One region of the Aminipila sp. genome, then DNA from elsewhere that is predicted to be linked to it. Evidence: riboswitches for the same ligand, from Rfam matches in the RefSeq annotation. Region 1 holds a riboswitch; each other region holds the start of a gene.

Region 1 (5,089 bases):
CATCAGCAGGGGTTGCTTTTGTTTCTTTATATCCCTTTGCCTTCATTAAATTCAAAGTCAGAGAACCGTCCGTTGTAATTATATCAGAAACGAAGTTGCCATCCTTGTAAAAATTAGCTACAGGATCTCCATTATTATCTTTGTAACAAAAGACATGTACCACATCATTGTCTTTTAGTTTCGCTGAATTAGCATAGTCTGCACTATATACACCATTGATGTAATGACCAAAAAAGGTATTTGTTACATCATGTTGAAAAAGCTTGGTCAAAACCCCATCCATATAGTTTTGAGCTGAATCGGATGTAAATGCATCCCCATACTTTTGCTTATGAGCCATAACTGCCGCATCTAAAACGGTAGGGTTCGTTGATGGACTTCCTATACCAAACTTGGCTGCATAACCTGCCTCTACTTTCATTGGAACTGGCTGCACCTCAAAATTTCCATCATAAGAAAAAGCAAAATTGATATCCGCACTGGTACCGTAAGGATCTGGTTCCCCGCCTGTACCTTTTACCGTATAAGTAGCACTTACCTCATTTTTATAAAAATCCTTGAAAGCTTTGTAGGCTTCTTGATCTTCTGAAGCGGCATTTTTTGCAGCTCCATATTTTGCCCAATATTTCCCAAGCTCTGAGTGTGTAAGCCATGCAGTTATGGTTATCTGCTTGTCTTCTGGTACCTTCCCAATCAGCTGAAGCATTTCATTGGAAATCGTATTTTCCTGACTGGATTTAAAGGTACGATATCCTCCGCTGTACACCATCATTGGATCGTACCCCGGGTATTCATCGGCAATCAGACCAATTGCAGAAGTACTAATATTGTTACTGAATACTGGCTTGCCATCCTTTAATGTAACATTACGGAATGGAGCAAGATTTTCGGTTATATTATCTGCCGTATTCTTCGTACCATTCAATAGGGCTGTGGCATAATCGTCTTTTGCCTTACCCATCAGTTCTGTTGCATCCGCAATGGCTTTGTCCAGTTCCTTCTGCTCCCATGGGGCAATCTGGAAAGTAAGTTTTTTACTGGCGCTGATACTTTTGTCACTGACTTTAGTCATACTTACTGTTACGTTGACCGTTGCTGGGCTTTGGCCTGGCAGCGGGCGGTATACATTGATTCTAGGATATCCTGAATCAGCATATTTTGAATCGGAAATGGTAGCAGTAAAATCATAATTTCGCCGTGTACTGCTCTCAGAGTTAGGATCTGTAATCTTTGAATCAAACTCCAGTCCCGATTCGGCATCAAACCAGTCTCTAGAATGCTTTAGTATCATCACATCACTACTGACCGGACCTATGATTTTTTTGCCTGTAGAAACCAGAGTCAGGCACCCTTCAGTATAATGTTTATCCAGCATTGCCTGCATTTTTCCCTGTTCAGATAGAGATTTACCATCCCCCTTCACTTTCAGTATAATGGTTTTTGTGCCAGTGATGCCTAGTGCTTTTGTACTCTCAGCAGAAACCGTAAGAACAACTTCCCTATCCTCTGCCTGATGCTTGACTGTTGCCACAATCGGATTGTCACTACCAAGCTCTCCTTTGGCAATTTGTACTACACCGGTATCACTGCTGCTCCACGTGAGATTTGCAAGCAAATTGTTTTTTGTATCACGTTTACGCACGGGTAAGCTTAATGAATCCGTAACAGCTTGTTGATCTGAATTATTCTGCTTTATACTTTCCCAATCAATTGTATACAGCACCGCTTTATTCAGCCAATCTTTCACTTGACCTTCATCCCAATCCAGTCGTGCTTTTACTGTAATCTCTTTACTGACATTCCCTTTAGAGAGAGTCAGCTTAATGTCATTAATAAAAACGAAGGCTGTACTGTAACCCAGTGTTGACGGGTCCTGATAAAAATATGTAAGTTCTCCATTTGCCCCTATACTTCCCACATCCGCTCTTGCAGGTGTACCCGGATTTATTAGTTTTACATTAACCCCTGTAATGTTCTTCTTTTCCAAAGTACTATTTATAAAAGTAATAAAATTTGTATCTGTACCATTCTTTGGAATCATGTTATTAGATAAAATCTGAATAGCTTTATCTACAGTTTCTTTATCCTGGCTGTCACTTCCGGCTGCTACTGTAAAAACAAAATCTTTTATTTTCTCTATTCCATTCTTAGATACGGTAGCCGTCAGAGTAACTTTTGTATCTGCATCAGGAGGATTAATAACACCATCATGGGAAATAATTGCTTCATTTCCTGACTTCCATGAAATGGCTGTACCATTGATTCCAGTGGATGGAAGGGTGAGATTAATCTTTACTGGATTTGAAGTATCCATAGTCAAAGCGTCCACTGCTGCTGCCACTGCATCCTCGTCACTCATGGCTGGCTGCTGCCACTGATGAACAGGATATTCTCCTTCAACCGCTATGAACTTAGATTCCTGTGGAGAATTTGCCCCATTAATCAACATAACAAAGTCTGCCGTTTTCATGTCTGCAGCAGTCTTAACTTCATTAGTACCTGAAATTGAAGCTGTACCTCCAAAGCCTTTTTCTGCTGAACCCTCCAACCAGTAGCAATCACTAACTTTAGTAGAGATACCATCTGGATATCCAGCCAGTGCACCCACATTACTGCTTCCTTTAACACTTCCAACATTGTAACTATTATGCAAGCTGGAAGGATAGATTTTAGCTATGTAACCTAAAAGTCCTCCCACATGAGAACCTGAAGCACTAATATTTCCACTATTATAACAGTAACTGACATCAGCAAATTTAGCGTTTCCAATGATACCACCTGCCATCATTTTTCCTGACACAGATCCTACATTGAGAGAGCCTAATATCTTAACCTTGTTATTGGCATTACCCTCTGTGCCGCCTACAAGCCCGCCTACAGTTGTTCCGTCCTTTGCACTCACAGCAGCATAATTGGCACAATTCACAATCTGACTGCCACCATTGGCACATCCAACAACTCCTCCGCTGTATGTAGCTCTGTCAGCATTGGTGGTAATTTTCCCTTTTACTGTGAGATTTTTTACAATACCTCCAGAACCCAGGTTTCCAAAAAAGCCAAGGTATTTTCCTTCATAATTGATATAGATGCCGCTAACAGTGTGACCCTTCCCATCAAAGGCTCCAGTATAGGGCTTTTGACTATCAACGCCTGTACCAATTGGTGTCCAAGGGCGGCTTTCCCCACCCATATTAATATCAGCACCCAGAACGGCACATAGTTTCAGATTTTTATTGGCCTCCTCTGCAAACCATGCCAGCTCATCGGCAGTCTTTATGACATAAGGGTTTTCATTACTCCCGTCACCTGCTGAAGGTTCACTAGTGTTACCAGAGCTGCCCGTTGTGACTTCATCTGCATACACATTTATGTTACCGGCTTCTGGTATACAAAAACCTGTAAAAATTATGGCAATGGTTAATATAATCACTAGCGCTTTTTTTACTTTATTCATTTCAAAAAACATTGCTTCCTCTTCTCCTTCTATTATTCTTATCTATATCATCGCATAATGCGTTATATTTTTTAGATTAGATAAAACCCGTATTCTCCCGAAAAAGTAAAGCACCAGCCACACAACTATATTTTGAGCACAAAAAAACTGTAGTAAAAAAATACTACAGTCCGTTTTTGCTGCAAATAAAAAAACCATGTATCACATCTAAATATGTACATATTAAATCAGTATAGCCGATTTCCCGCGGAATACTACTTTATTCATTTTATGCAGGTCTTCTGGCTCACGTATCATCACTTTTCTAACCTTCCCAAGATTCTCTCAGTGGTATTTTAGAAAAATTCCTCGTTTACAGCGGCGGGACCGCGCAGGTCTCTCACCTGCTTCCCTCTTAGCCATCCTAATTTATAAGTTAAACAAATTAAAACAGAACATAAAATGATTTATTAAATTATTTTCCAATTTATATCTACTTATAGGTTACCATTAAATAGGGTTAGTGTCAACAGCGTAGCGACTGCTTATGACTGCAAATATACAAGTAGTTTCAGTACCCCATTTTTACAAATCCATTTGATATTATCTTTCCTTCTTTGATACATATCGGAATCCTCTATGGCTCATACCATCTGGTTGGTTTATCATACCTTCATCATCCTTCATTAATAAGTTTGATATAGGTGATTTTGAACGGTTATGGCAACTTGCTTTAATACCTTGTGGAAATGTAAAAACATTTAACGGATCATATTTTCTTTTTATTTGTGTTAATTCATTTACATGATTCCCATAGTATTCTTCTAAATAATTTGGAAGCTTTCCATAAGGAAAGTTCACGTATGAGCCTGTAGTGACTGCTTCAAGATATGGAAATTGATTACTGATCCACTTCCTGTTTTTACTTGCATATTTACGTTCTTCCCATATAGACTCCAGCCAAATGATAAAATGTGCCTTGCGATAGAAAAAAGCTGTATCATCTCTTCCGACCTCTGCAACTCTACCCCCAAGTGCATACATTGAAATACCAGCAAATACAGACCCTTGAGGGCGCGCTTTGATTAATCCTACAATTTCTGATATTTCATTACAATTAAAGTATCTTAGAACAAAACGGCTTACGGATTGAAATTTTTCTGAGGAAGGATATACACTACCAATAATGGTAACCGCTTCCAGAAAAGTAACATACTCAATATTGTATTCTGCCCCTTCAAGTGCAAGGAAATCAGCCATCATTCGCTTTGCATCTTTCGGTTCACCATAGAATATCCCTCTTACCAGCATAGCCAAGCCATCACTGACAGAGTTATAGATTCTGGAAATCAACGTAATTCTATTATCGGCAGTTCTAAGCCATTTCTGCCAAATATGAAGAAATTCTTCTTGCTCTTCTGAAGTGACATTTTGATAATCTATTTCGATAAGGGTAACTTTATTAACTCGTGGAGGAAGTTTGAAGGTCATCGATACAATGACACCAAAGTTTCCGCCACCTGCCCCACGGCAAGCCCAAAAAAGATCGGAATTATTTATGCGGTCTGCTTCAATAATTGCCCCTTCATAATTTACCATTTCTATTTTCTCCAAGCTATCACAACCCAGCCCAAGATAGCGGCAGGAAAGTCCCCA
Region 2 (5,089 bases), on a different contig from region 1:
ATATTCGTTCTGCCTTTCTTCTTGATTAAAAGAGATTTTTTCCCCTATGATGTAAATGCTGCTAAACTTTTTCCAATACTCTAAAACATTAAAATCATAGGGCGGGCAACACCATTTTTTACCATAGTTGCTGCATTCCTTGCAGCTCTCAAGAAATTCTTCTATGTCTACATACTCATCTAAATATTTTTTTATATCTACTTCAGCGCTGAGCAGTTCTATGTTATACACTAAAATTTCCTCCTTGTTTCAAAGTATCAGTTTGAATTTGCAAAACTCTTTCTTTTTCTTTCCTGTCAGAAGCTGCTAATTCATGTACTAAATAGTCCGGATTTATTCGATCTATTACACTTTTTATACCGATGTTGGTTATGGGTTGATGGGTGTCAATATTCAATATGTGCTTATACCCAACACTAAACTTTTTAAAATAATCTTCTGGTAAATCAGGTACTATGCTGATGTTTTCTTTAACATACTCCCCACTTAAGGATTGATGCAAATGGATTCCTTTAATATATCTGCAAAGTATATCATGCTCATCCAGCATTTTATGTATATACTCAATTGCCTGTTTTTCATCTTTGAGCTCCAGATTTGTACACATTAAATGTCCTACGTCAAGCATTATCCCTTTATTTTTATAGTGTACTTTTTGAAGAAGCCGTTTAGTTATTTCGGGCCGTGTAAAATCTAATCCTGCCCAATGTAAGTTTTCCATTAGAAATTTAAATTTATATTTTTTATTATCTAAAAGTATATTTATTAATTCTGCGGATTTATCAATTACTTCTTCATCGGTGTGAAGCCATTTATAGGTATATCCTTCTTCTATAGAAACATCTGAAACATGAAATACTACATATTCAGCACCTGCCTGACTTGCTCTATCCAAATCATCACTAAGCATTTTTATCAGTGCATTCCGGTCTTTGCCTCCATAAAACAGCTCCCACGTTCCTTTATTTTTAAATTTGTGAAGTAATTTAATCTCATTTTTATCCCAAAAATCCAACCAATCACAAAAAAATGCTAAATGCCATCCTTTTATAAGTGTTTTTTCTATATTAAAGCTACATTTTTCACCGCCCCATATGGCTTCAATTCCATGGCAGCCATATTTATTGCACACTTTTCTTAGTTCTTCACTATTTTCATACTCATCTAGAACATTGTCTACAAGAGGCATGTTTATTAGTTGAATCATATTGTATCGAAATCCTTTCAAATTAAAAAAGTCTCTTAATGAGTACTGGAAACTAATTTCTGTTATACTCAACTAAGAGGCTTCTGTATTTTATTTATTACAGTTTTAGTTAATACAAACAATAGCTTTCATAATTTTCTCCCATATATACCCACACATTTTCTCCCATTTCTATTTTTTCGTTAAATGTCAAATTAGGGATTAAAAGCTTTATGCTTGTTCTTTTTCTTCCTATAACAGTGATTCCTTCCCCAGTTGGAGACTTTTTAAATTCATCGATTTTCTCTGACAAATTAGAAATACCCGTTTCTTTAGAAAAATTATCTACAAATTCCTGAGTATTTGCATAAACTACATTGTCCTGATTTTTGAACCAATTAACATTCATGGTGTTCCTCCTTATATTTAGCTATAATTATATATTTATGATTTTAGAGCATCTGACCTTCCTGCAATTTCTTTCTTAAATTAGGCTAGGTCATAAACGATAAAAATCTATAAAAAAGGATGAGGGTTATAACAGGTTTGCTCACATGCAAAACTGTTATACCCTCAGGAATGAAAAGGCATCTTAATATAAATAAACAAAAAAACTGTAGCAAAGCTGCTACAGTCCGTTTTTCTGTAATATTTATCATTCTTAAAACCCTAAGGTTTATAAGCATCACCGATTACCCGTCGGCTACTCGAACAACTTATGCAGGTCTTCTGGCTTACGTATCATCATTGTTTCCTGCCTTCCCAAGTATAAACTCAGTGGCAAATAGGAACAACTCCTCGCTTACAGCGGCGGGACCGCGCAGGACTCTAACCTGCTTCCCTCTTAGCTACTAAACTAATCGTCGTCTTGTATCAATTAGACTTTAGTCTGTAGAACATAAATGGTTTATTCAATTTACAAACTAATGGTAACACTTTTAGGTAACATTTGTCAACCCCTATTCCTTTTTCACTATGTACATTTTTCCGGTTTTTTCATCTTCATATACAAATCCTTTTGAATCGTAGTCTTCTGACAAGGAGCCATCTTTTATGGCATCTTCCAAATCATTCACCTCAACCAGCTGATCTTCTGTAACAACATCCATGATTTTACTTAAGTCCACATTCCAGAACATAATGATTGCAATCATCAAGCCACAAGAAAATACAAGCATTACATCTACTAGGTTACCCAGACTTTCCATGGGGTTTATGTCTTCTTTGTTTTTATAATGCCTTCTCATACTCAAAGAGTTATTATTTCTTAGCATTTGCATCAACCTCCTCCAACATGCTTTCCATTACTAATTCAAAAGTAATCAGATAATCTTCATACCACTTTTTACGTATATTGGAAATGACACAGCAGATTGCTGCCGAAATAACCCCTGAAATTGTAGTATCAAAAGCTATTGCCAGCGATTTAGACAAAGTCTCAGTATCACCATGTCCCAAAGCGATGATTCCCGGTCCTAAAGGAATTAATGTACCTAAAAGTCCAAACATAGGTCCCAGCTTTGCCACTAAATCGGTAATTCCTACTGCTTTATCGTACTTCTCCTCTTCCGTTGCAAGCAGCCTTTGCGCTAATGCGGTTAGTGATGTTTTCGGCATATCACTGGATTCTAGAAGAACATTTAAGGCTGCCTTCTGCCTGGCTGGCAGCCCGCTTCCTTCAATTGTTTTTTGCAAATCATTTTCTTCATGTATTTTTTTCAGCAATCCAGTTGCATCTAATTTCTTTCGTTTTCTTCTTTCTGTAAAAAATTCTACTGCAAAATCTCCAAACTGCCATACTGTAACAATCATTAATAATAATAATACACACATACATGGCTTTAAAAGAATTTGGCCTATTAAATGCAGTATATTACTTAATCCAAAACCCATTATCATTTCTCCTATATTCTTATACTTTTATTTATTTGATTATTGGGTCAAAAAAAAGATCTTTAATTGGCATGCAAAAAAGACCTTATATTCCACATACACGCTCCTTCATACCCAATAACGTATACTTACATATGGCAGGTTTCCTGACTTGTGACTCTTTCTCCGAACGTCTTCCCAGTTTCCCAGTGACATTATTCTTCGTCCTCACTTACAGTAGAGGTAGCTGTGCAGGATTTTCACCTGCTTCCCTTTTAAAAATTTCTTCACCTATATGTATTTAAATATTAAATTTTACCCAATAATAATATCACTAAATATTGGTAGTTTCAACAATATTCGTCATAAAAAAACAGACTGGTTAAAATAAATAGTCTGTTTTAACAAAATTTCAAGTTATAAATTTACTTTATTTTTTATCCTTCGTCTGATTTTCTGTGTATTGGTTTTATCTAACGATTCCACTCCCACTTGAAAAAGCACATTTCTATAGCTTCCACAAGCCTTCATTAATCCGTCGTAGACATCCTCTGGCAATTCTTCTTTAATGGGAGCACGTCCTAGTTCAGTAACAATTTCTCTCAGCTGAATTAAATATTGTTTTTCATTTTTGCTTAAATTCATCACTTTATATAAGCCATTACTTAAAATCTCCGTATGATGTTTTCCTTTATTTTTTCTATCATCCAAATATGTTTCACTAAATGACTTTGGCTTTTCTATAGGCTCCATACCAATTTGGTGTAAGGTATTTCTCCATGTTTTGCACTTGATTTTAAGTTTTTCTTTAACTTCATTTTCAATTTCCTTTCTGAGTGGAGATCGGCCCAGTTTTTGTGCCTTGGATTTAATCTTCTCCAATAAAAGTTTTTCTTCTTCAGTAAAATCATTTACAATAAAAAGCATATGCTTATTTTTCCACTCTTGGTTTATACCTGCAGCCTCAAGTACCTGGTTCCAAGTATCAAACTTATATTTCAAACCCTCAACGCAATCTCTCATTTCTACCAAATGTGGCGGTCTATGAAGTTCATCAGCTTTTTCCCTTATTTGATTGAGAAACTCCTGACATTGCTGTTCTCTTTCCTCTATAATTTTAAAGCTATGTCCACCACTTCCAGCTTTTGTTGACATAACCGCTGCTTTTAATGCTTTCGGCCAATTCCCAAACCGGTGTTTAATGTACATATGATAAATCCAATATACTTCTTTCTGTGTGGGCACATGGTCTAAATCTTTGGCACGGCTTCTAATATAATCACAAAGGTCTTCATCCGATAAGCTTTCATATACTTCTTTCCCAGTTATTGATTTTATTTTATAAACACTCATTAAATTCTTATGTTCTGTTAATTCAATATGGTACTCAAGTTCCCCACATTCAGCGGCCTTGGACGCTAAAGCTTCTAGTTCCAACCTATATTTATTAATTTCTGCTAATTCTATGGTCATATTATATTATTTCCTTTACTTTATCTTTCTTTCATCTTTTAAAAACCTCAGTAAATTTGCATTTACTTCATCATTATTTTTTACTGCGCTAAGCTTTCCCGTCTCATTTGCACATTCTCCGCAAAGATCTATTCCTATTATTTTTCGCTTAGGAATGATTCCATGAAGAATATTTTTTAGTTCAGTGAGTTTCATATTGCCCTGACTCCAGTTTGTCTCAATAACTCTTCTGCTTAGCACGTCCTTATCAATAGATATGTAAACTGGATACTGTTCACTTAATTTCTGGATTTGAGAAAAATCATTCTTCTTAATCTGCTCACTATCAATGCAGATAAGCTTATCTTTATATTTTTCATCTAAAGCCAATTTTTGTTCTTTACCAATTCCCATCAAAACAATTTTATCAATAAATGAATTATTCTCCAAGCACTGTACCACCCATGAGCCACAACTTAAAATGCTTTTAAAGACTGGTTTCTGCATATCTGTATGATAATCAAAAACAACAAGGCTAAATTTCTCTCTTATTTTATCTATCCAAAATTTGGTCGCATA
Region 3 (5,089 bases), on a different contig from region 1:
AATGGGAAGAATTACTAGGAGAAAGAATATTAAGATGAAAATTGAGTTTCAGAAGGTAACGAAATCTTTTAACAAAGGAAAAAATATAGCACTAAAGGATTTTAATATGGAGCTGACGTTGGATAAAGGCATACATGCATTAGTAGGACCTAATGGAGCAGGGAAAACCACCATATTAAAAATATTATGCGGATTATTATATCCTACGAATGGTTGTGTTTTGATTGATGGAAAATCACTGGATGACAAATGGGCAAAAGATAACGTGACTATGATTTTGTCTGGAGACAGATGCTTATACTTTAAGAATACAGTTTTTGAAAATATGATGTATTATAGTATTTTACAGGGAAATAGTCCAGGTGAATCGAAAGCTTTAATTTATGAGTATGCAGAGGACTTTGGAATCCTTGATTACTTAAATAGACTAGTTGAAGGTCTTTCTTCAGGAGAAAAGAAAAAAGTCTGCATTTTAGCTGGATTATGCGCACAATCAAAGATATTATTGATTGATGAACCAACGTGGGGGCTGGATATTGATTCGGTTTTAGTATTACAGGAGTTGTTAAAAAAGCTGAAGGAAACAAAAGACGTATCAATAATCATCTCCTCTCATGATGTGAATTTTCTGTCTGGAGTTGCAGATGATTACCTATTTGTGAAAGCTGGTCAAAATAGGGGAAGAGTAACAGAACATTTAGAAGTAAAGGAGCTAATAGAAAATTATGAGAAAATTTGTATCTACTAACTTAACTCCTTGGGTATATGAACTAAAGTATGACTTGTTCCGACAATTTAGAAGTAAGATAGCATTGCTAATAAACATTCTTGCAAATATTGGGGTGTATGGATTAATTGTACTTGTTAATGACAGCAATGCAATATCCGAATGGTATGATGTCAGTGCTGCCAACGAAGGTATGTTAGTGTTAATTGGATATACATATTGGCAATTTAGTTATTTCATTATACAAGTAAATGTTTTCAACATTAGCGGTGAGTATTATAGCGGGATACTTGAGTCAAAATTATTAACAAAAAGTAATTTTATATTTTTAATGTTTGCAAGGATTATATCCAATCTTGCAATCTGTCTTATTGCTCAGTTATGTGTCGTTGTTTTTGCTAGTTTATTCAATATTATAAACATAACGCACATAGTTAAATATTTATTTAGCGTACTAATCTATGCCCCGGCTTTATTAGGTATATTTGGTTGGGCAGTAATTTTTGGCGGCATTACTTTAAAAATTAAAGTAATGGGACAGTTTATGTATGTACTTTCGGGAATCATGCTTATATTTTCAAGCGTATATAATATAAATTCCAATTATATACAATACTTATTTCCCTTTGCGTTAGGAATAGATATTTCGAGAGAAATATATTTGAATTTATCCGTTAGTATATATGAATGGCTTCAGTATATTAGTTTAAATGTGTTTTATTTATTTGCGGGTATTGTAGGTTTTAATAGACTTTTAAAAAGCAACAAAAAAAATGGATGTTTTAGTGCATAAGAAGGAAATTTACCATAACAGAAGTAGTCATTGGCATATTGACAAACTGAAAATTTGTTGTTAGTATAAATTCAATAGTGAAAAAGTGAATATTGGGTAATAATGTATTTTATGTTCCGTTAGTAGTAAAACTGCTAATGGCTAAGATGGAACACCGGTTAAAGTCCGGGACGGTACCGCCGCTGTAAGCGAGGAGTCTGAGCCTTAGCCCTGAAAAAAGGGCAGTCACTGAGTGAAAACCTTGGGAAGACTGGCAAAAGATGATGATACGCAAGTCAGAAGACAAACATAAGTTTTAAACATACCTCGGTTAGGGTGAAGGCTTGATTATAACGTGCTTGTTTTTTATAGCACGGGTTTAGAGTACATTAAAATAGACAGTTAAAAACGGAGCTGTGACTTATTTAAGTCACAGCTCTTTTTGGTTCACAAGATATTTTATATATGCAAGCAGGGAGGAAAGAATAACATGGAAGAAAGAAAAACAGAATTAACCGAATTATTTAAACAGTTTATACAGGAGAAAACTCAAGAGTGTGAGAGTGAATTTTTTAAAAAGCTCAATGAATCCGTGCTATGGATTCCAGATGCGGCTGAAGAACAAGAAGAAGGCCCAAAAAACTTTGCACTGTTAATGACAGGAGACGGAAGAAAGTTTGTTCCTGCATTTCTACATAAGAAATCAAATTTAGGCAGATTTAGACAAGAGCAGCTCGTTGAAATGCCATATAGCAAGCTTAAATATTTAATAATCGATTCCATGGCAGAAATAAATGGAATTGTGATTGCACCTTTCGAGGAAAATATAGTTTTAGATAGAAAGATAATGGAAATCATTGATGCACAGACCATGGGTATGACCTTGCGCAGAGAACAACACGTAGGAAAAATAAAACTCAGAAAACCCGAAACAGTGCCCTATGGCTTAGAAGATACTTTAATGCAATTCTTTGAGAAAAATATTGAGGTGGAGTCTGCATGGCTGCTTAAAGCTATGAGTGAAAACGAAATCTATGAACACTGGATGCTGCTGATAGATTTTTACGGTGAAAAAACACAGTTATTCCCATTAGTGGCAGAGATTATGAAACCCTACATGAAACCGGGAGAAATGTTTGAATTGATACAGAAAAGTCCTGATTTTATCACCAATGAAATAGAACCTGCCAGGATATATACCAGAATCAACAATAAAAATTTATTTTAAGGAATGAAATCAATAGGTAAACGAGTGCATCTCAGTGAGCAAGCGAGTAGATCCAGTGATTTTAGGACAAATAAAGGAATTTGTAAAAATGTCGAGATATCAGAATTATATGTAGTAAGGTAAAATTAAGGAGGAAAGCTAAAATGGGAAAATGTAAAGGTAGTATTTTTATTAACATTAGAAGGCGATGCCTATCCATACTTTTGGTAATAGTTTTTATTTTGGGAACGTTACCAGATATATCGTGGGCTGATGAATCAGGAGAAGCAAGCATTCCCGTATATTTAACAGTTAGCGCAGAAGGACAGATCTTAAAGGATAAGTCTGGGCAACTAATAGTACAGAAAAAGTTAGACGTAACGGATAAAGATGGTGATAACAAAATCACCATAGATGATGTAATGCTCTGTGCTCATGAGCAGTATTATATCGATGGTACGGAAGGCTATGCAAGTAGTGAAGGCAGTGCAACAAAGCTGTGGGGAATTGAAAAGCAGGATAAGTCTATATTATTTAGGATGAGATACCGTTTTACCTCATTAGTTAGTGACACAAAATTTGAAATTCCAAATCCTAGCAATAATGACGCAAAGAATTTTCAGATTTTTGCCACTATTTGCAGTGAAAAAGATAAAGCTGCCAGTGCGGTTTTTGTTGATAATAAGAGTACTTCTTCCTTTTTTTCGGCAAAAGCTGCTTTACAAACAACGGTTATAAAAGGTAAAGATTTTCCATTAAAATTGGCATATTTTGATTTAGCCAAAGCTAAGTCCGGAAAAGCTCTTACTGGATATGAAGTTATGGCATATACGATGGAAGGTGAATCTGCAGTTGTTTCACCAAGTATCAGTGATAAATCTGGAAATATTATTCTGAATTTCCCAACATCAGGTACTTATGTACTTTCAGCAAAACCATCTGAAACTGCTACGATTACAGCGGCTGCACCGGCATGTGTGGTTAATGTACTAGATAAAGCACCAGAATTCAGCAAAGTTGAATTAGCTTTGAAAGAAGATATGAGTTCACCGTGTATGTTGAGCCCTATTTTTGACAAAGAGTTGAAGGAATACAGCCTGACAATTCCTGAGGATGTAAGTGACATTTATTCTTCAATTTACATGGAAGATAATATAGAAGGTTTAGGTTGGATTTATGGAAGTTTTGCAGATAATAAATGGACTAACAATGGACTTGATTATTCATATGGAGTGCCTAGTAATATTCATATTAAATCAAATGTAAGTAATATTCGTATTGGAATGGAGAATTCATGGAATCTAAATGAATTTATCAATACATTTACAATTGCAATCAAAAGAAAACCAATTTTTACTAGCTTAACTGTAGACGGATTTGCAAAAGAAAATTTCAATCCATGGGCAAATTCATATGAGGTTTATGTGAAGCCAGGGCAGGAGAATATTGATATAACACCTGTAGCCAAATCAGAAAGCTCTACAATCACTATAGGTGGAAAGGATGCGGTAAGCGGACAAAAAATGGCGTTAACTGCAGATAAACTTGAATTTGATGCGGAGGGGCAGGCAAAAGTTCCGATAGTGATTCATAAAGAAGATGAGAATTATGTAGACAATACATATACTCTGATTTTAAAAAAAGAACTTGCTACGGAAAAGCCAACTATCCTGTTACAACCTGCAAGTGCTAATTATATCCAGAACGATAATGCAGCAGCTCTGGAGATTTATGCTAGTGCAGGAGGAAATCTGCAATATCAGTGGTATAAAAATGAGGAAAACAATAGTGACAATGGAACTCCCATAGAGGGGGCAAATGCTGTTAGATATGTACCGACTACTGAATCAGCAGGAACAGCTTATTACTATTGTGTGGCAACCAATACTGATACAGGGAAAAGTACAGCTTCAGAACTGGTTTCTGTACTTGTAGAAGCAGAGCCTACACCAATTGTTGACTGGGATGTTGAAGTACCAGAGGTTTCAGAAAAAAATAAAGGGTTTTTCGGAGAATATACACATGGATTCTATTATAAACAGGGAGATACTGAGGTAATACCACTTAAGGTAACTGCATCAAGCATTGATTTGGGCGGAAAGTACAGTTATATGTGGACTATACAGAATGGTACTAGTACTAGTCATGTAAACTCGTCAATAACATATACACCCAAAACAGATAAATATTATGGATTGCAGTGGATATATTGTACTGTTACATATACATATAAAGGAAAAAATTATACAACTAGTTTGTATGACAAACCAATTGCTGTTTATGTGGATAAGCCAGATGTGGCATATCCCGAGGAAGTTTTAAAAGCATGGAAAGGCAGTGGAACGGAGGAAAGTCCATGGCAGCTTGCCAGTCAAGCAGATTT
Region 4 (5,089 bases), on a different contig from region 1:
ATCCCGAAATAAAAATAATATGGAGTAAATTTAGTGAGTATTTAAAGGAAGGACTAATTGATGACGAAACCAAAGACCTTTTATATAGAAAATTAAATATTATATTTGAAGAAAAGGATTTTAAAGAACTTGCGTTAGAAATTTTTGTAAAGGCAATTGGATTTCTGATTTTAAAGAAGCAAGAATCATATTTAATGGAAGAGCAGGGAAGCGAAAAAATTCAAAATTTAATTATAGATATTTTTAGTCTTAATCAATCTGATAAAGTTGAAGAGAATAAAGGAAGAGAGTTGCTTAAGGCATTTTCATCATTTGGATATGAGGCAGGAGGAGCAATTTGGGAAAGCCATAAAATTTATTCTGATTTAAAGAATCTAACAATTGGTGCAAATAGATATCATCAAATATTTGCTGACATTCCCGTAGAACAAATCTATCTATACCATCTGTTCTACGGGCATAATGATATTTTAAATGATAAAAAATATAGAACGATTATGTCAGCTATAGGGAATTACTACATTAAATCTACGGACTATAGTTATTCGGATATTGCAAAATTTAATGAAACTTTCGAGTTTGGACATTTATATCATGATGATGAAGTGGAAAATATTATTTATGCTTTTGAGTATTTTGATAATGATAACATTTACCTGAATTTGAATTATATATGGGGGTTGGAGGACCAGCATAAAGTTATATCATTATGTCCCATTACAAATCTGGACATTATTAGATCTACTGAAAGAGAAAATTCGAAACTACTAATTAATATGAAATGTACAAATCAGAAAAACATTACTATACAATGTAAAGATGAATTGATATTTGACTATTTTCTACATGACATAGTCAAATACGAACACGATGGACTGAGTTCAAATAGTATGGATTTCTTTACTATGTACAAGTTTGATTATTTTTGTATGCCTGCAATAAAAGAGTTTGAAGAGCTAAGTGTGCCTATGATTGATATGGGGAATGAGCTATTTTATTCCCAATCCAAATTCAAGTACATAAAGCAAGATTTATATCTACTGCTGCCTATTGATAAAAAAACCATAGATGATTTGACAATATATTTTTCTAATCTTGATCAAGATAATGAAAAAGCAGTTAAAGAGTGCTTGATGAAAAACCAAAATAAGTATATTGAAAAATTATGGAAGGATTGTGAATTTAATATTAATAGAGGAGATGGTAATAAACAATTAATAGATTTTGATGAAGATGTTCAAAAATATTTGGATAAAATAATTAGATTAAAACAAGATAGTGGCAGAGAATTAATAAGTGATGAAATAAAAGTAGAAATGGAGAGGAAAACTAAGATTTTAATATTCAAGATTTTAAAGCAAGTGTACAATATTATCTCATTTTAGAACAGACAATTAGCAATTAAACAATATTTGTAATTATTGCAAAGCATATAAATAAAACGATTAGTAAAATGTTTATGATGGAAATAAATAAACGGGCTTATGAGATTGCAGTGTAAGAAGGAAAGGCGATAAGGGTCCAGCAACATATCGACTATTACATCAATAAACGTGGCTTATTTGGTAGCTTATTTTATGGATTCTATTGACAAATAAGCTACGGTTTTGATAGTATTAAAATGCATCAAAAGGAAACGAAAAGCGGCGGAAACGTTGAAAAGTGAGCAAAAGTGCGCTGGTATGCTATTAAGTGAAAAGTACAAGCAATTGGCTCATAACCCGGAGGCCTCAGGTTCAAGTCCTGACTCCGCAACCATGATAACATCCCTGAATTCTAACGGATTCAGGGTTTTTTAGTTTTTGGAATTGGGAGCTAAAATTTTGGTTTGACAACAAGTGTACAACAACTGGAGCATAATTGATTTTTAATATATATTTTGACTTAATTATAGAAAATTTTTATTAAAGCTGATAAAATTATCTTATTGTACTACGGTTTTATTTATTATTTGTGGCTCTACAGCGGTCTTAGTGGCTTTGTCCCTGACCTTTTGCCTGTGTAGTCCAAATCTTTCACTTTGGGGGAATATATCGCATGATTAAAAGGTCTTTGCTTATAGCAGTCTTAGCAATTTTAGTAATCCTTCTGTTTGCACGGGACGTCCAATCAACTCCCCAAACTTTAAATGCTACAGAACAGTATTATCGCACTTTTGAAGATGAGAATGGTTTCTGTATCAAAGACAGCATTCTCTATGCTTACGTAGGGAATGAAACTGAAATTACGATTCCTGAAGGTGTTACTGAAATATATGAATCTGCGCTATCATGGGATTTTGACCATGGTGTCAATTTAAAAAAAGTGATTGTACCAGGTACTGTTGAGAAAATAGACCAGGGAGCATTTGCTTTTACTGTGGCTGATACCATTATCATAAAAGAAGGGGTGAAGGAAATTGGAGAGTGGGCTTTTGGGGACAGTTATATAGATGAAATTTGGTTTCCGGATTCTTTAGAGCTAATCGGGGAGCAAATTATGGAAACGGAAGAAGGATTATGGGATACAAAGATTCACGTATCCAAAGATTCAAAGATTGCCTTGTATTTTGAAAAGTCTATGCCCTATGGAAGTGCAGAGTTGATTTATAACCAGTAAATAACCAGTTTCTCGTCCAACTGTAAATGGGCAAATTGCGTTTTCGACTACATAGTTTATAGTATATACACTTTTTACCTATAGACAGTTTATATTGACAGTTAATGGGGAAAATGATAGCATAAAGATTACAATTAAATAGTAAATTTATGTTCTGTCCTGGATAAAAGTTGGTTATTTTTATTATATGGCAGACTAAGAGGGAAGCAGGTAAAAGTCCTGCGCGGTCCCCGCCGCTGTATATGAAGAGTTCCATCAGATTGTATTTGTGAGGCTTTAATCCTCATAAATGACAAACCACTGAGCTATTAGCTTGGGAAGGTTGAAGGGAATGATGACCCATGAGCCAGAAGACCTGCATAAATTTCTAAAGTTTTCGACGGGTCATTCAGAAGACTTGAACAGGATGGTGTATCCACAGTGTTCACAAAAATTAATAATTGCAGAAAAACGGCTGTAACAGTAATGTTACAGTTTTTGTGTGTTAACGAGCAGGATTGTTTGGAGCTTTATAACGAAAATTTATCATAATGGAGGCGAGTGGAATTGAAAAAAAATACAAAATTTACGGCGGCATATAGTAGTGGCAAAGACAGCACGTTAGCTATATATAAAGCAATTGACATGGGGTTTGAACCTCAAAGTTTAATTATGACATATAATGAGGACAAGGATAGAACGTGGTTTCATGGCATTGGCCAAAATATGATAGACAGGCTTTCGGATTCATTACAAATTCCCATAAGGTTAATAATAACGTCAGGGAAAGATTATGAAATGAACTTTGAAAGAGTGTTAAAAGAGGAAAGAGCTAAAGGTGCAGAAATCTGTGTATTTGGAGATATAGATATAGAAGATCATCTAGCATGGAACACAGATCGATGTAAAAATGCAGATTTGAAGCCACTGCTTCCTCTTTGGAAGAAATCAAGAGAACAGGTGGTTTATGACTTTATAGACAGTGGATTTATAACGTACATCACCGTTGTAGATACAGAAAAAATGGATGCAAAATACATAGGAAAACAGTTGACTAGAGAACTGGTTTTAAAGCTAAAGTCTGAGGGTGTGGATGCATGCGGTGAGAACGGAGAATACCATACGTTTGTATGTGATGGACCACTTTTTAGGAAACCTGTTGAATTTAATCCAGGTGTTCCGATTTTTGACGGCAGATATGTAAGAATAGATATTTTATAGATTGCTTATAGCAAAACCCAAAACCCAAAACCAATAAGTCTTTAGCAAGTATGGAGGTAACAATGAAAACTGAAATAGCAATTTATGGAAAGGGTGGTATAGGGAAATCTACTCTCAGTGCAAATATATCAGCGGCACTTGCTGACTCAGGCAAGAGAGTATTACAAATTGGGTGTGATCCAAAGCATGATTCAACCAGACTTTTGCTAAATGGGAGAAGGATAACAACCATTTTAGACTATATCAAAATAACAGGAGCGTTAGATTATAAAAGAGAAGACATATTGTTTGAGGGATATGGTTCTATAGGATGCGTGGAAGCAGGAGGACCTGAGCCGGGAGTTGGATGTGCAGGAAGAGGAATTATTACATCATTTGAACTTTTGGAGCAGTTTCAGGTAAAGAAGGACTATGAAATAGTTCTGTACGATGTTTTGGGTGATGTCGTATGCGGGGGGTTTGCTGTCCCCATTAGAAGAGAGTATGCAGACACTATATTTTTAGTGACCTCAGGGGAATATATGGCTATGTATGCAGCCAATAATATCCTAAGGGGCATAAAGAATTATGACAGTGGAAAGCCCAGAGTTGCGGGACTGTTATACAACTCCCGTAATATTGAAGATGAAGACAGAAAAGTTCATGCCTTTGCAGCAGCAGTTGGCCTGCCAATTTGTGCTAAAATTCCAAGAAGCAATGTCTTTGCAGAGGCGGAAAGAGAAAATATTACGGTTGCAGAACTTATTTCTCGTAAAATGGTTGTAAATGAAGGGGCGGATATTAATCATGAAGAAAAGAAGATTGATGAAATCTTTAAGTCTTTAAGCAGAAATATAATAGAGGGTGTTCCAATGTATAAAGCAAACCCGCTTACAGATGATGAACTGGAATCCGTTATTTACCAGACTGTAAAAGGGGACGACAGAAACCAGTTCAGTAAATGTAATTCAGAGGAAATGGAAGAACCCCTAAAACAACAGCGTATAAGAGGGCAAAAAGAAAAACATTCTGCCGTAGATGAGGCTACATCATTAAACCGGTATTTGTCAAAGAATGTTATAAGAAATGAGCCTCTGCATGGCTGTGCATTTAATGGGGCTATGACTATGAGCATCCATATCCAGGACGCCGTAATATTGGCACATGCTCCTAAGAACTGTGCCTATTTGTCCTATCAAAGTATTAGTTCCTCAGGCCGACGTAGACTTTTTGAACGGGGATCATTGATGCCTGTTTCCATATCACCTAATTTTCAATGCACAGAAATGAACGAGACCGATATGATTTTTGG

What was found. Region 1 has a riboswitch for cobalamin ahead of RTW14_RS09340 (immunoglobulin-like domain-containing protein). Riboswitches for the same ligand answer to the same signal wherever they lie in the genome.
Region 2: another riboswitch for cobalamin. It lies ahead of RTW14_RS10925 (MotA/TolQ/ExbB proton channel family protein); the one in region 1 lies ahead of RTW14_RS09340 (immunoglobulin-like domain-containing protein).
Region 3: another riboswitch for cobalamin. It lies ahead of RTW14_RS10965 (enhanced serine sensitivity protein SseB C-terminal domain-containing protein); the one in region 1 lies ahead of RTW14_RS09340 (immunoglobulin-like domain-containing protein).
Region 4: another riboswitch for cobalamin. It lies ahead of RTW14_RS15190 (diphthine--ammonia ligase); the one in region 1 lies ahead of RTW14_RS09340 (immunoglobulin-like domain-containing protein).

Annotation. Positions count from the first base shown of each region.
Region 1 is NZ_DAMBYD010000006.1:32,798-37,886, forward strand. Features, by position in the region: gene RTW14_RS09340 (immunoglobulin-like domain-containing protein) at 1-3,466, opposite strand, end outside; cobalamin riboswitch at 3,709-3,909, opposite strand; gene RTW14_RS09345 (FAD-binding oxidoreductase) at 4,037-5,089, opposite strand, start outside.
Region 2 is NZ_DAMBYD010000007.1:63,659-68,747, forward strand. Features, by position in the region: gene RTW14_RS10905 (DUF2284 domain-containing protein) at 1-231, opposite strand, end outside; gene RTW14_RS10910 (TIM barrel protein) at 224-1,207, opposite strand; gene RTW14_RS10915 (hypothetical protein) at 1,317-1,595, opposite strand; cobalamin riboswitch at 1,889-2,088, opposite strand; gene RTW14_RS10920 (DUF2149 domain-containing protein) at 2,146-2,460, opposite strand; gene RTW14_RS10925 (MotA/TolQ/ExbB proton channel family protein) at 2,447-3,079, opposite strand; cobalamin riboswitch at 3,199-3,369, opposite strand; gene RTW14_RS10930 (homing endonuclease associated repeat-containing protein) at 3,476-4,531, opposite strand; gene RTW14_RS10935 (arginase family protein) at 4,547-5,089, opposite strand, start outside.
Region 3 is NZ_DAMBYD010000007.1:77,903-82,991, reverse strand. Features, by position in the region: gene RTW14_RS10975 (ABC transporter ATP-binding protein) at 35-748, shown strand; gene RTW14_RS10970 (hypothetical protein) at 726-1,520, shown strand; cobalamin riboswitch at 1,616-1,825, shown strand; gene RTW14_RS10965 (enhanced serine sensitivity protein SseB C-terminal domain-containing protein) at 1,990-2,727, shown strand; gene RTW14_RS10960 (S-layer homology domain-containing protein) at 2,871-5,089, shown strand, end outside.
Region 4 is NZ_DAMBYD010000011.1:101,858-106,946, reverse strand. Features, by position in the region: gene RTW14_RS15200 (hypothetical protein) at 1-1,385, shown strand, start outside; gene RTW14_RS15195 (leucine-rich repeat domain-containing protein) at 2,038-2,598, shown strand; cobalamin riboswitch at 2,762-2,975, shown strand; gene RTW14_RS15190 (diphthine--ammonia ligase) at 3,145-3,798, shown strand; gene RTW14_RS15185 (nitrogenase component 1) at 3,861-5,089, shown strand, end outside.